Regions from separate parts of the Nocardiopsis baichengensis YIM 90130 genome, predicted to be linked through region 2. Evidence: riboswitches for the same ligand, from Rfam matches in the RefSeq annotation. Region 2 holds a riboswitch; the other holds the start of a gene.

Region 1 (4,376 bases), on a different contig from region 2:
GACCGTCATCCGCCGCCCGGTGCGGGCCAGCAGGTACACGGCCACGAGCGTGCCCAGCGCGCCGAGGAACGCGGCCGCCGGCATGGAGTAGGCGCCGAAGAGCGTGACGCCGCCGATCACCACCAGGACCGCCCCCAGGGTCGCCCCCGAGGAGATGCCCAGCAGCAGCGGGTCGGCCAGCGGGTTGCGCACCAGGGTCTGCAGCACGGCGCCCACCCCGGCCAGCCCCGCGCCCGTCATCGCCGCCAGCAGCACGCGCGGGGCGCGGGCGGTGACCACGATCGCCTCGTGGGCGCGCGGCCAGTCCGGTTCGACCAGCCCGGGCAGCAGGCGGTGGGCGGTGATGCGCCAGGTGTCGGCGAAGGAGACGTCCACCGAGCCGACGATCACGCCGAAGGTGGCCGCCACCGGCAGCGCGCCCGCGAGCAGACCCAGCACCAGGGGCAGGGGGAGCAGGCCGGGGCGGCGCCCCGTCGCGGTGCGCACGCTCAGCCGTCCTCGCCCGGGTGCAGCTGGTCGGCGACGTCGGCGACGGCGTCGCCGATGCGCACCCCCACCACCGCCGAGGACAGCGGCAGGACCGCGAAGCGCTCCTCGCGCACCGCCTCGGTGCCCGAGAGCAGGGGGTCGTCCTTGACGGCCTGGATCTTCTCCTCGACCGTGATCGAGCCGTAGTCGTAGAAGACGATGGCCTCGGGCTCGCGGTCGGCGGCCTGCTCGATGGACACGTCGGAGAACACCTGGTCGACGTCGTCGAAGACGTTGCGCCCGCCCGCGCGCTCGATGATGTCGGTGCCGATCCCCTTGCCGCCGGAGGTGAAGACCGTGGTGTCGACGTTGTCCACCACCAGCACGTCGACCGGTTCGGTGCCCTCCATCCGGGAGTCCGTCTCCGCGAGGCGCTCATCGATCCCGGCGATCAGCTCCTCGGCGCGGTCCTCGACGCCGAAGAGCTCGCCGATGTTGCGGATCTCCTGGTGTGAGGTCTCCACGCCCACCTCGTCCGCGCACTGCTCGAGGCTGCCGTAGGTGGTCATGCCCGCGTCCTCGAGGGCGTCGCGGCCGCGCCCCTCGGCCTCGTCGAAGGCGCTGCCGGGGTAGCCGGCGTAGGCGAAGTCGGGCTCGGCGGCGAGCAGGTCCTCGAAGGAGGGGTACTCGTCGGCCAGGACCGGGACCTCCTCGTAGGCCTGCTCGTACTCGGGCAGCACCGCGTCGTCGAGGTAGGCGGTGCCGACCATGCGGTCCTCCAGGCCGAGCGCCAGCATCACCTCGGTGGCGTGCTGGTTCAGGGTGACCGCCCGCTCGGGCGGGGCGTCGACGGTCACCTCGCGGTCGCACTCGGAGACCGTGACGGGGTAGCCCTCTGCGGGGGCGGCCTCCTCCTCGGAGGCGCCGGTGGTGCCGCAGCCGGCCAGTGCTGCGGCGGCCGCGGTCAGGGCGATCAGGCGCGCGGGGGCGCCGTGCGGGGGTCGAAGGTGCACGTCCGGTCCTCTCCCGGGATCCGGGCGCGTCCGGGAAAGGGCAGGGCAGGGCCGTGCACGTGTGCATCCTCTCCGGGGTCCGCGCCCCTGGTCGGCAACGTTCCGCGACGGGTCAGTCTCCTGACTCCCGGATCGTCGCGTCGCCCGGCCTTCCAGCGCTCGCGCGCCGTGGCCTCCAGCGGGGTCGGCTCCCCGGTCACAGTGGCGGGACCGTGCCGGACTCGCACCGGCTTCCTGGCTCCCGTCGCGGCACCAGCGTACGGGGAGGGCCCAGAGCGGGAGAAGGCAGGTCCGCGCTGTGCGATCGGACAACTGCTCGGCCATGTTCTGGCTGGTCGGACAACTATGGAGGACGAATGTGACGGCCGTATCTCGAAGGAGTGGCGAAGTGCATATCGGTCATTGCGCCGCACGTGACGCGGAGTACAGGATGCGGTGGTCGTCACCATCCTGAGCTGGAGAAAAGGGGGCCAGGCGTGGACCAGTCACTGCTGGCGTCCGTCCTCACCTTCGCCGCGTACTTCGTGGTGATGGTGGGGATCGGTCTGTGGGTGTACAAGCGAACCGTGTCGCTGTCGGACTTCGTGCTCGGCGGCCGAAGGCTCAACAGCTGGGTCGCCGGCCTGAGCGCGAACGCCAGCGACTTCAGCGGCTGGCTCCTGCTGGGGCTGCCCGGTGCCATCTACCTGTCGGGCCTGGGAGAGGCCTGGATCGCCGTGGGCCTGGCGCTCGGCTTCGCCGGCAGCTGGATCCTCATCGCCGGCCGGTTGCGCGTGTACACCGAGCGCGCCACCGACGCCCGCAGCGGCGGCGAGTCCGACTCCCTGACGCTCTCCTCCTACCTGGAGAACCGCTTCGGCGACCGCACCGGTCTGCTGCGCGGCGTCTCGGCCCTGCTCATCCTGGCCTTCTACCTGTTCTACGTCGCCTCCGGCCTGGTGGCCATGGGCGGGCTCTTCGAGCAGGTCTTCGGTCTGAGCTCGGCCGTCGCCATCGTGGCCGGCGTGTCGATCGTGGTGCTCTACACCTTCCTGGGCGGGTTCCTCGCGGTCAGCTACACCGACGTCGTGCAGGCCGTCATGATGTGGATCGCGCTGCTCGTCGTGCCGATCGTGGCCATCGTCGCGATCACCGGCGACGCCGAGCGCGGCACCGGCGGCCTCTCCTCCGTCCTGGGCGGCTTCCAGGGCCAGGGGGCGCTCGACACCGGCGCCGTCCTCGCCCCGGTCGTCGTCATCTCCGGTCTGGCCTGGGGCATCGGCTACCTCGGCCAGCCGCACATCCTCGCCCGCTTCATGGGCATCCGCTCGGTGGGCGACGTGCCGCGGGCCGGCGCGGTCAGCGTGGCCTGGGCCGTCTCGGCGATGACCCTGGCCGTGGTCATGGGCTTCGCCGGCGTCGCCTACTTCGGCTTCGACAGCGAGCTGGACAACGCCGAGAACGTCTTCCCCTCGCTCATCCAGGCCCTGATGAACCCGTGGGTGGCCGGGCTGCTGCTGGCCGCCATCCTGGCCGCGGTGATGAGCACCGCCGACTCCCAGCTGCTGGTCGCCTCCTCGGCGCTCACCGAGGACGGCTACCGGGCCTTCCTCAAGCGCGACGCCTCGCCGCTGACCCTGGTGTGGGTCAGCCGGCTGGCGGTCGTGGCGGTGGCGGTGGCCGCCGCCGGGATCGCGCTGAGCGGGAACAACACCGTGATGGACCTGGTGGGCTACGCCTGGGCCGGGTTCGGCGCCGGCTTCGGCCCGGTGATCCTGCTGTCGCTGTACTGGAAGAGGATGACCTGGACCGGCGCGCTGGCCGGGATGGTCGGCGGCGGCGCCACCGCGGTCATCTGGGACGTCCTGGACGAGAAGGTGCTGGAGACCGGCCTGTACGCGATGGTCCCGGCGGTCGTGGTCAGCGTCGCGGCGATCTTCGTCTTCAACGGGCTCGCCAAGGCGACCGACGGGATGGCCGAGGACTTCGACCGCGTGGACGCCGAGTACCGCGGCGCCAAGCAGAGGGCCGGGTCCGCCTGACGGCGCGGTCCGATCCGACCACGCCCCCCTCACAAGGAAGGGCCCCGCGTACCGTCCGCGCGGGGCCCTTCCGCATGCGCACCGCCGTTTCGGCGTCCCATCTCCGGATCGCCCTCCGTTCATGCATTGTGATGGGGGCGTTCTGGTGCGTAACGGGGGCGAACGGTAGAACAGACGCATGTGTGAGCATCCCGCTGCATGGCGCCGCCTGGGCGGCGAGGGCACGGGTGTGGGCACGGTCATCGCCGAGCGCGACGGCTTCCGCCTGGAGGCGACGGAGGCCGCCGCGGGGGAGCGCCCTTTCGGCGGCCGCCTGACCGTGCGCACGGACCTGGCCTGGGAGGTCCTCCGTGCGCGCTTTGAGGCCGTGACCGATCAGGGCATGAAGGCGGTGGAGCTGTGCCGCGCGGGGGCGCAGTGGAGCGTCGACGGGACACGCCGCCCCGACCTCGACGGCTGCGTGGACGTGTGCGCCTCCTGCACCCCGCTGACGGTGACCCTTCCCGTCCGCAGGCTGGGCCTGCGCAAGGGGGAGGCGCGCGAGATCGCGATGGCGTGGGTCGACGTTCCCGGCCTGACGGTGCGCAAGATCGCCCGCCGGTGCACCCGCTTGGAGCCGGCCGGGGGACGCCAGTGCTACGAGATCAGCGACGAGGCGCTGGGCACCGTCCGGGTGACCGTCGACCGCGAGGGGGTTCCCTTCGACCTCGAAGGCATGTACACGCGCGCCGCGTGAGCGTCGGCGCACCCCGGCCCCTCCCGGCCCCCTGTCGGCCCGCTTCAGGCCCCGATGCCCGGTGCCCTGCCCGGGAGCGGGATAATCCTCCGAGGACAGACGCAGCCCCGGGGAGGACCCACATGAGCGCACCCGACC
Region 2 (4,376 bases):
ACGGGCTGCTGCGGGCCGGACGGGGGGTGCGGCGCGTACGGCGCGGTCGGCGGCGCCGCGGCGGTCTCCTGCGGGGACGGGCCCTGCGGGCTCGGCCCCTGCGGCGGGAGCGCGGCGGTCGGCTGGGCCTGGAGGTCGGCGGTGGGGGTGTCCTCCTCCGCCGACGGTGCGGCCACGGCCTGCGTGGGGCGCGCGGTAGACGGCGGCGTCCAGGAGCGCACCAGCGTCTGGTCGACCACCGAGGCGCTGGGGTCCTCCTTGCCGACCAGGCGGTTGAGGAGCTGCTGGGCGGTCGGGCGGCCGGCCGGGTCCTTGGACAGGGCGGCCGCGACCATGTCCCGCAGCGGCGGCTCCAGGTCGCCCAGCTCGGGGGCCATCGAGGAGATCTGGTGCAGCACCGCCGGGACGCTGGGGGCGTCGAAGGGGGCGCGGCCGGTCCCGGCGAAGGTGACCAGGCAGCCCCAGGAGAAGATGTCGGAGGCGGGCGTGATGTCGTCGCCCGCGATGAGCTCGGGGGCCAGGTAGGCGGGGGTGCCCATGAGCTGGCTGGAGCGGGTGACCGCGCCCTCGTCCTCCATGGCGCGGGCGATGCCGAAGTCGATCACCTTGGGGCCCACCGAGGACAGCAGCACGTTGGCCGGCTTGAGGTCGCGGTGGATCACCCCGGCGCCGTGGATCGCGGTGAGCGCCGCGGCCACGCCCATGGCCAGGCCGTCCAGCGTGCCGCCGACCATCGGCCCCTCGGCGGCGATCGCCTCGGCCAGGTTGGGGCCCGGCACGTACTCGGAGACGATGAACAGCGGCTCGCCGTCCAGGCGGGCGTCGAGCACGCCGGCGGTGGAGAACCGGGCCACCCGGCGGGCCGACTCCACCTCCCGGCCGAAGCGCCGCCGGAAGTCCTCGTCGTCGGCGAGGCCGGGGTGGATGAGTTTGACCGCGACCCGTCGGCCCTGTGCGGTGCGGGCCAGGTAGACGGTGCCCATGCCGCCGCGCCCCAGCCGGCCCAGGACCGTGTAGTCGCCGAGCTCGCGGGGGTCGCCGGTGCGCAGGGGTCTGGCGCTGTCGTGCCCGTTAGACGTCACTGTTCCGAAGTTCCTTTGCGGGTCGCGATTCGCCGTCATAGCGTACCGACGCCGCGACCGCCCGGGTATCGGTGCTTCGGTCCCCGCGGCCGGACCGGCGCCGCTATGATGGGAACACGTGTTCGAAGCCTGTCCTTCCCCGCAGGCTCTGGTCGTGCTGTCGGCGCAGCGGTGCCGGCGCCGGAAGGGGAGGAGGCCGATGAGCCGGGTGTACGGCGCGCAGATCGACGTGGTGGAGAAGGAGGGGCGGCCGGTCCGCTTCACCTGGAGCGGGCGGATCCACACCGTGCGCCGGGTGATCGACCACTGGGTGACCCTGCGGGCCGAGTGGGCGGCGGAGGCGGGCGAGCGGCTGCCGCAGCGGCGCCACTGGCGGGTCGAGGCGGGCTCGGACCGCTCGCTGGGCGTCTACGAGCTGCGGCACGATGTCGTCGCGGGGTCCTGGACGCTGGTGCGGGTGCTGGACTGATCCGCAGGGGCCCACCGGTGCTGCCCTCCGGGGCCTCGGGCGCGGGGCCCGTCGAGTGCGTGCGCGGCATGGGCAGGGCCGGCGGGAGGCGCCCGCGGTCCGGTCGCCGATCCGCTTCGGCGGCCGGAGGCGGAACGGAATGCGCGCCCCCGCGGGTGACGCCCCTCCCTGCTCCGGTCGATGGGCGGGCTCACCCCAGGACCATGTCCCGGAGGGCGCGCAGGGTGGGTTCGTCGCGCACGCCGGCCACCACCAGCGTCGTGACGGGGGTGCCGCGCCAGGCCTCCAGCCGCTCGGCGATCCGGGGGAGCGGGCCCACCAGGCACAGGGCGTCGGCGAGTTCGTCGGGAACGGCGCTCACCGCCTCGCCGCGGCGGCCCGCCAGGAACAGCTCCTGCACCTTGCGGGCGGCGTCGCCGAAGCCGAGGCGGACGAAGACCTGGAGGTGGAAATTGCGGCGGGCGGCGCCCATGCCCCCGATGTAGAAGGCCAGCGGCGCCTTGGCGGCGTACAGCGCGGCCGCGGTGTCGGTGCCCGGAACGACGGTGACGGTGCAGGCAATGTCGAAGCCGGGGGGAGCGGCGGCCAGGGCGTCGGCGTACAGGGCGGGGCTGCGCTCGGGGTGGAAGAACATGGGCGCCCAGCCGTCGGCGGCCTCGGCGGCGAGGGCGACGTTGCGTGGGCCCTCGGCGCCCAGGTAGACGGGGATGCGCGGGCGCAGCGGGCGGGTGATGGGCTTGAGCGGCTTGCCGAGCCCGGTGCCGCCGGGCAGCGGCAGGGGGTAGTGCGGCCCGTCGGAGACGACGGGGCCCTCGCGGCGCCAGACCTGGCGCATGATGTCGAGGTATTCGCGGGTGCGCTCCAGGGGGCGGGGGAAGGGACGGCCGTACCAGCCCTCCACGACCTGAGGTCCGGAGACGCCGATGCCCAGGCGCAGGCGCCCGCCGGAGAGGTGGTCGAGGGTCAGGGCGTGCATCGCGGTGGCGGTGGGGGTGCGGGCGGAGATCTGTGCGACGGCGGTCCCCAGACCGATCCGCCGGGTCTGCGCGCCGTACCAGGCGAGCGGGGTGAAGGCGTCGGAGCCGTAGGCCTCGGCGGTCCACACCGAGTCGTACCCGAGCGCCTCGGCGGTGCGCACGGTGGCGGAGGCGTCGTCGCCTTCGGCCCCCCAGTAGCCGAGGGCGAGCCCGATCCTCATGTCCGCGGCCACGGCGCCTCCCCAGGGGGTCGGGTGGCCTGCATGGTAGAACGCGTTCCATTTCGGGGGGAAGGGCCTGTGCCGGAGGGCGCCGTCCGGGGCGGCCGGGGCGGGCCGGGCGCCGGTTCGACCCCTGGCCGGAAACGGCCCGGAACACGCCGTATGAGACTGTGTAGGGCGGTGCCGAGGCAGGAACGCCGGTGTGAAGCCGGGGCGGACCCGCCACTGTGACCGGGGAGCGGACCCGCGGGAGGACGCCACCGCCGATGTGTGCGGCGGGAAGGCGGCGGGCGAGCGCCGATCCGGGAGCCAGGACACTGCACGGCGCCGCGACCGACCCCTATGGGCGTGGACTCCCGAGGAAGGACTGACCCGCGTGAGCGCTACCGCTCGCTATCCCTTCAGCGCGGTCGTCGGCATGGACGACCTGAAACTTGCCCTGCTCGTCAACGCGGTCTCCCCGGCGGTCGGCGGGGTCCTGGTCCGCGGCGAGAAGGGCACCGCAAAGTCGACCGCGGTGCGCGCACTGGCCACGCTGCTGCCCGACCAGCAGGCGGTGGCCGGGTGCCGGTTCGGCTGCGACCCCGACGCCCCCGACCCCGAGTGCCCGGACGGCCCGCACCCCGCCGGCGCGGTCCCCGAAGACCGCCCGGCCCGGCTGGTGGAGCTGCCGGTGGGCGCCAGCGAGGACCGGCTCGTCGGCTCCCTCGACATCGAGCGCGCCCTCACCGAGGGCGTGACCGCCTTCGAGCCCGGCCTGCTCGCCGCCGCGCACCGCGGGGTTCTGTATGTGGACGAGGTGAACCTGCTCCACGACCACCTGGTCGACCTCATGCTGGACGCGGCCGCCATGGGCACCTGCCACGTCGAGCGCGAGGGCGTCTCGGTGCGGCACGCCGCCCGGTTCATCCTGGTCGGCACCATGAACCCCGAGGAGGGGGAGCTGCGGCCGCAGCTGCTGGACCGCTTCGGGCTGACCGTGGAGGTCGCCGCCACCCGCGACCCGGCCGAGCGGGCCGAGGTGGTGCGCCGCCGCCTGGCCTTCGAGACCGACCCCGCCGGGTTCGCGGCGGGCTTCCAGCACGAGGAGCGCGAGCTGGCCGAGCGGATCCGCGCGGCCCGCAAGCGGCTGCCCGGCGTGGTGCTCACCGACGCGGCGCTGCGCCAGGTCACCGCCGTGTGCGCGGCCTTCGAGGTGGACGGGCTGCGTGCGGACATCGTGACCGCGCGCGCCGCGATGGCGCTGGCCGCCTGGCGGGACCGCACCGAGGTCACCTCCGACGACGTGCGCGACGCCGCCCGGCTGTCGCTGCCGCACCGCCGGCGCCGCGACCCCTTCGACGCTCCGGGCCTGGACGAGGACCGGCTCTCCGACGCCCTGCAGGAGGCGGGTGAGCAGGACCCAAAAGGCTCTGAGGACGACCCGGACGGCCCGGGGAGTCCAGACGGCGGCGGACAGGGCGGCGACGGCGGTGACGGCGACGACGGCGGTGACGGGAACGGCGGTGACGGCGGCGGGCAGGGCCCGGCGCCCGAGGCCGGCGAGGCCCGTGAGGACGACGACGGCCGCGACGGCGGCCCCGAGGAGTCCGCGCAGGAGGGCGAGGCGCCCGCCGACCCCCCTCCC

The links. Region 2 has a riboswitch for cobalamin ahead of C892_RS0125885 (putative cobaltochelatase). Riboswitches for the same ligand answer to the same signal wherever they lie in the genome.
Region 1: another riboswitch for cobalamin. It lies ahead of C892_RS0124255 (ABC transporter substrate-binding protein); the one in region 2 lies ahead of C892_RS0125885 (putative cobaltochelatase).

Annotation. Positions count from the first base shown of each region.
Region 1 covers NZ_ANAS01000036.1:49,398-53,773, forward strand. Annotated here, with positions in the region: gene C892_RS0124250 (FecCD family ABC transporter permease) at 1-486, opposite strand, end outside; gene C892_RS0124255 (ABC transporter substrate-binding protein) at 489-1,481, opposite strand; cobalamin riboswitch at 1,575-1,741, opposite strand; gene putP (sodium/proline symporter PutP) at 1,958-3,502, shown strand; gene C892_RS0124265 (putative glycolipid-binding domain-containing protein) at 3,681-4,238, shown strand; gene nadE (NAD(+) synthase) at 4,361-4,376, shown strand, end outside.
Region 2 covers NZ_ANAS01000039.1:18,658-23,033, forward strand. Annotated here, with positions in the region: gene C892_RS0125870 (serine/threonine-protein kinase) at 1-1,082, opposite strand, end outside; gene C892_RS0125875 (DUF6504 family protein) at 1,282-1,551, shown strand; gene C892_RS0125880 (LLM class F420-dependent oxidoreductase) at 1,742-2,761, opposite strand; cobalamin riboswitch at 2,939-3,069, shown strand; gene C892_RS0125885 (putative cobaltochelatase) at 3,126-4,376, shown strand, end outside.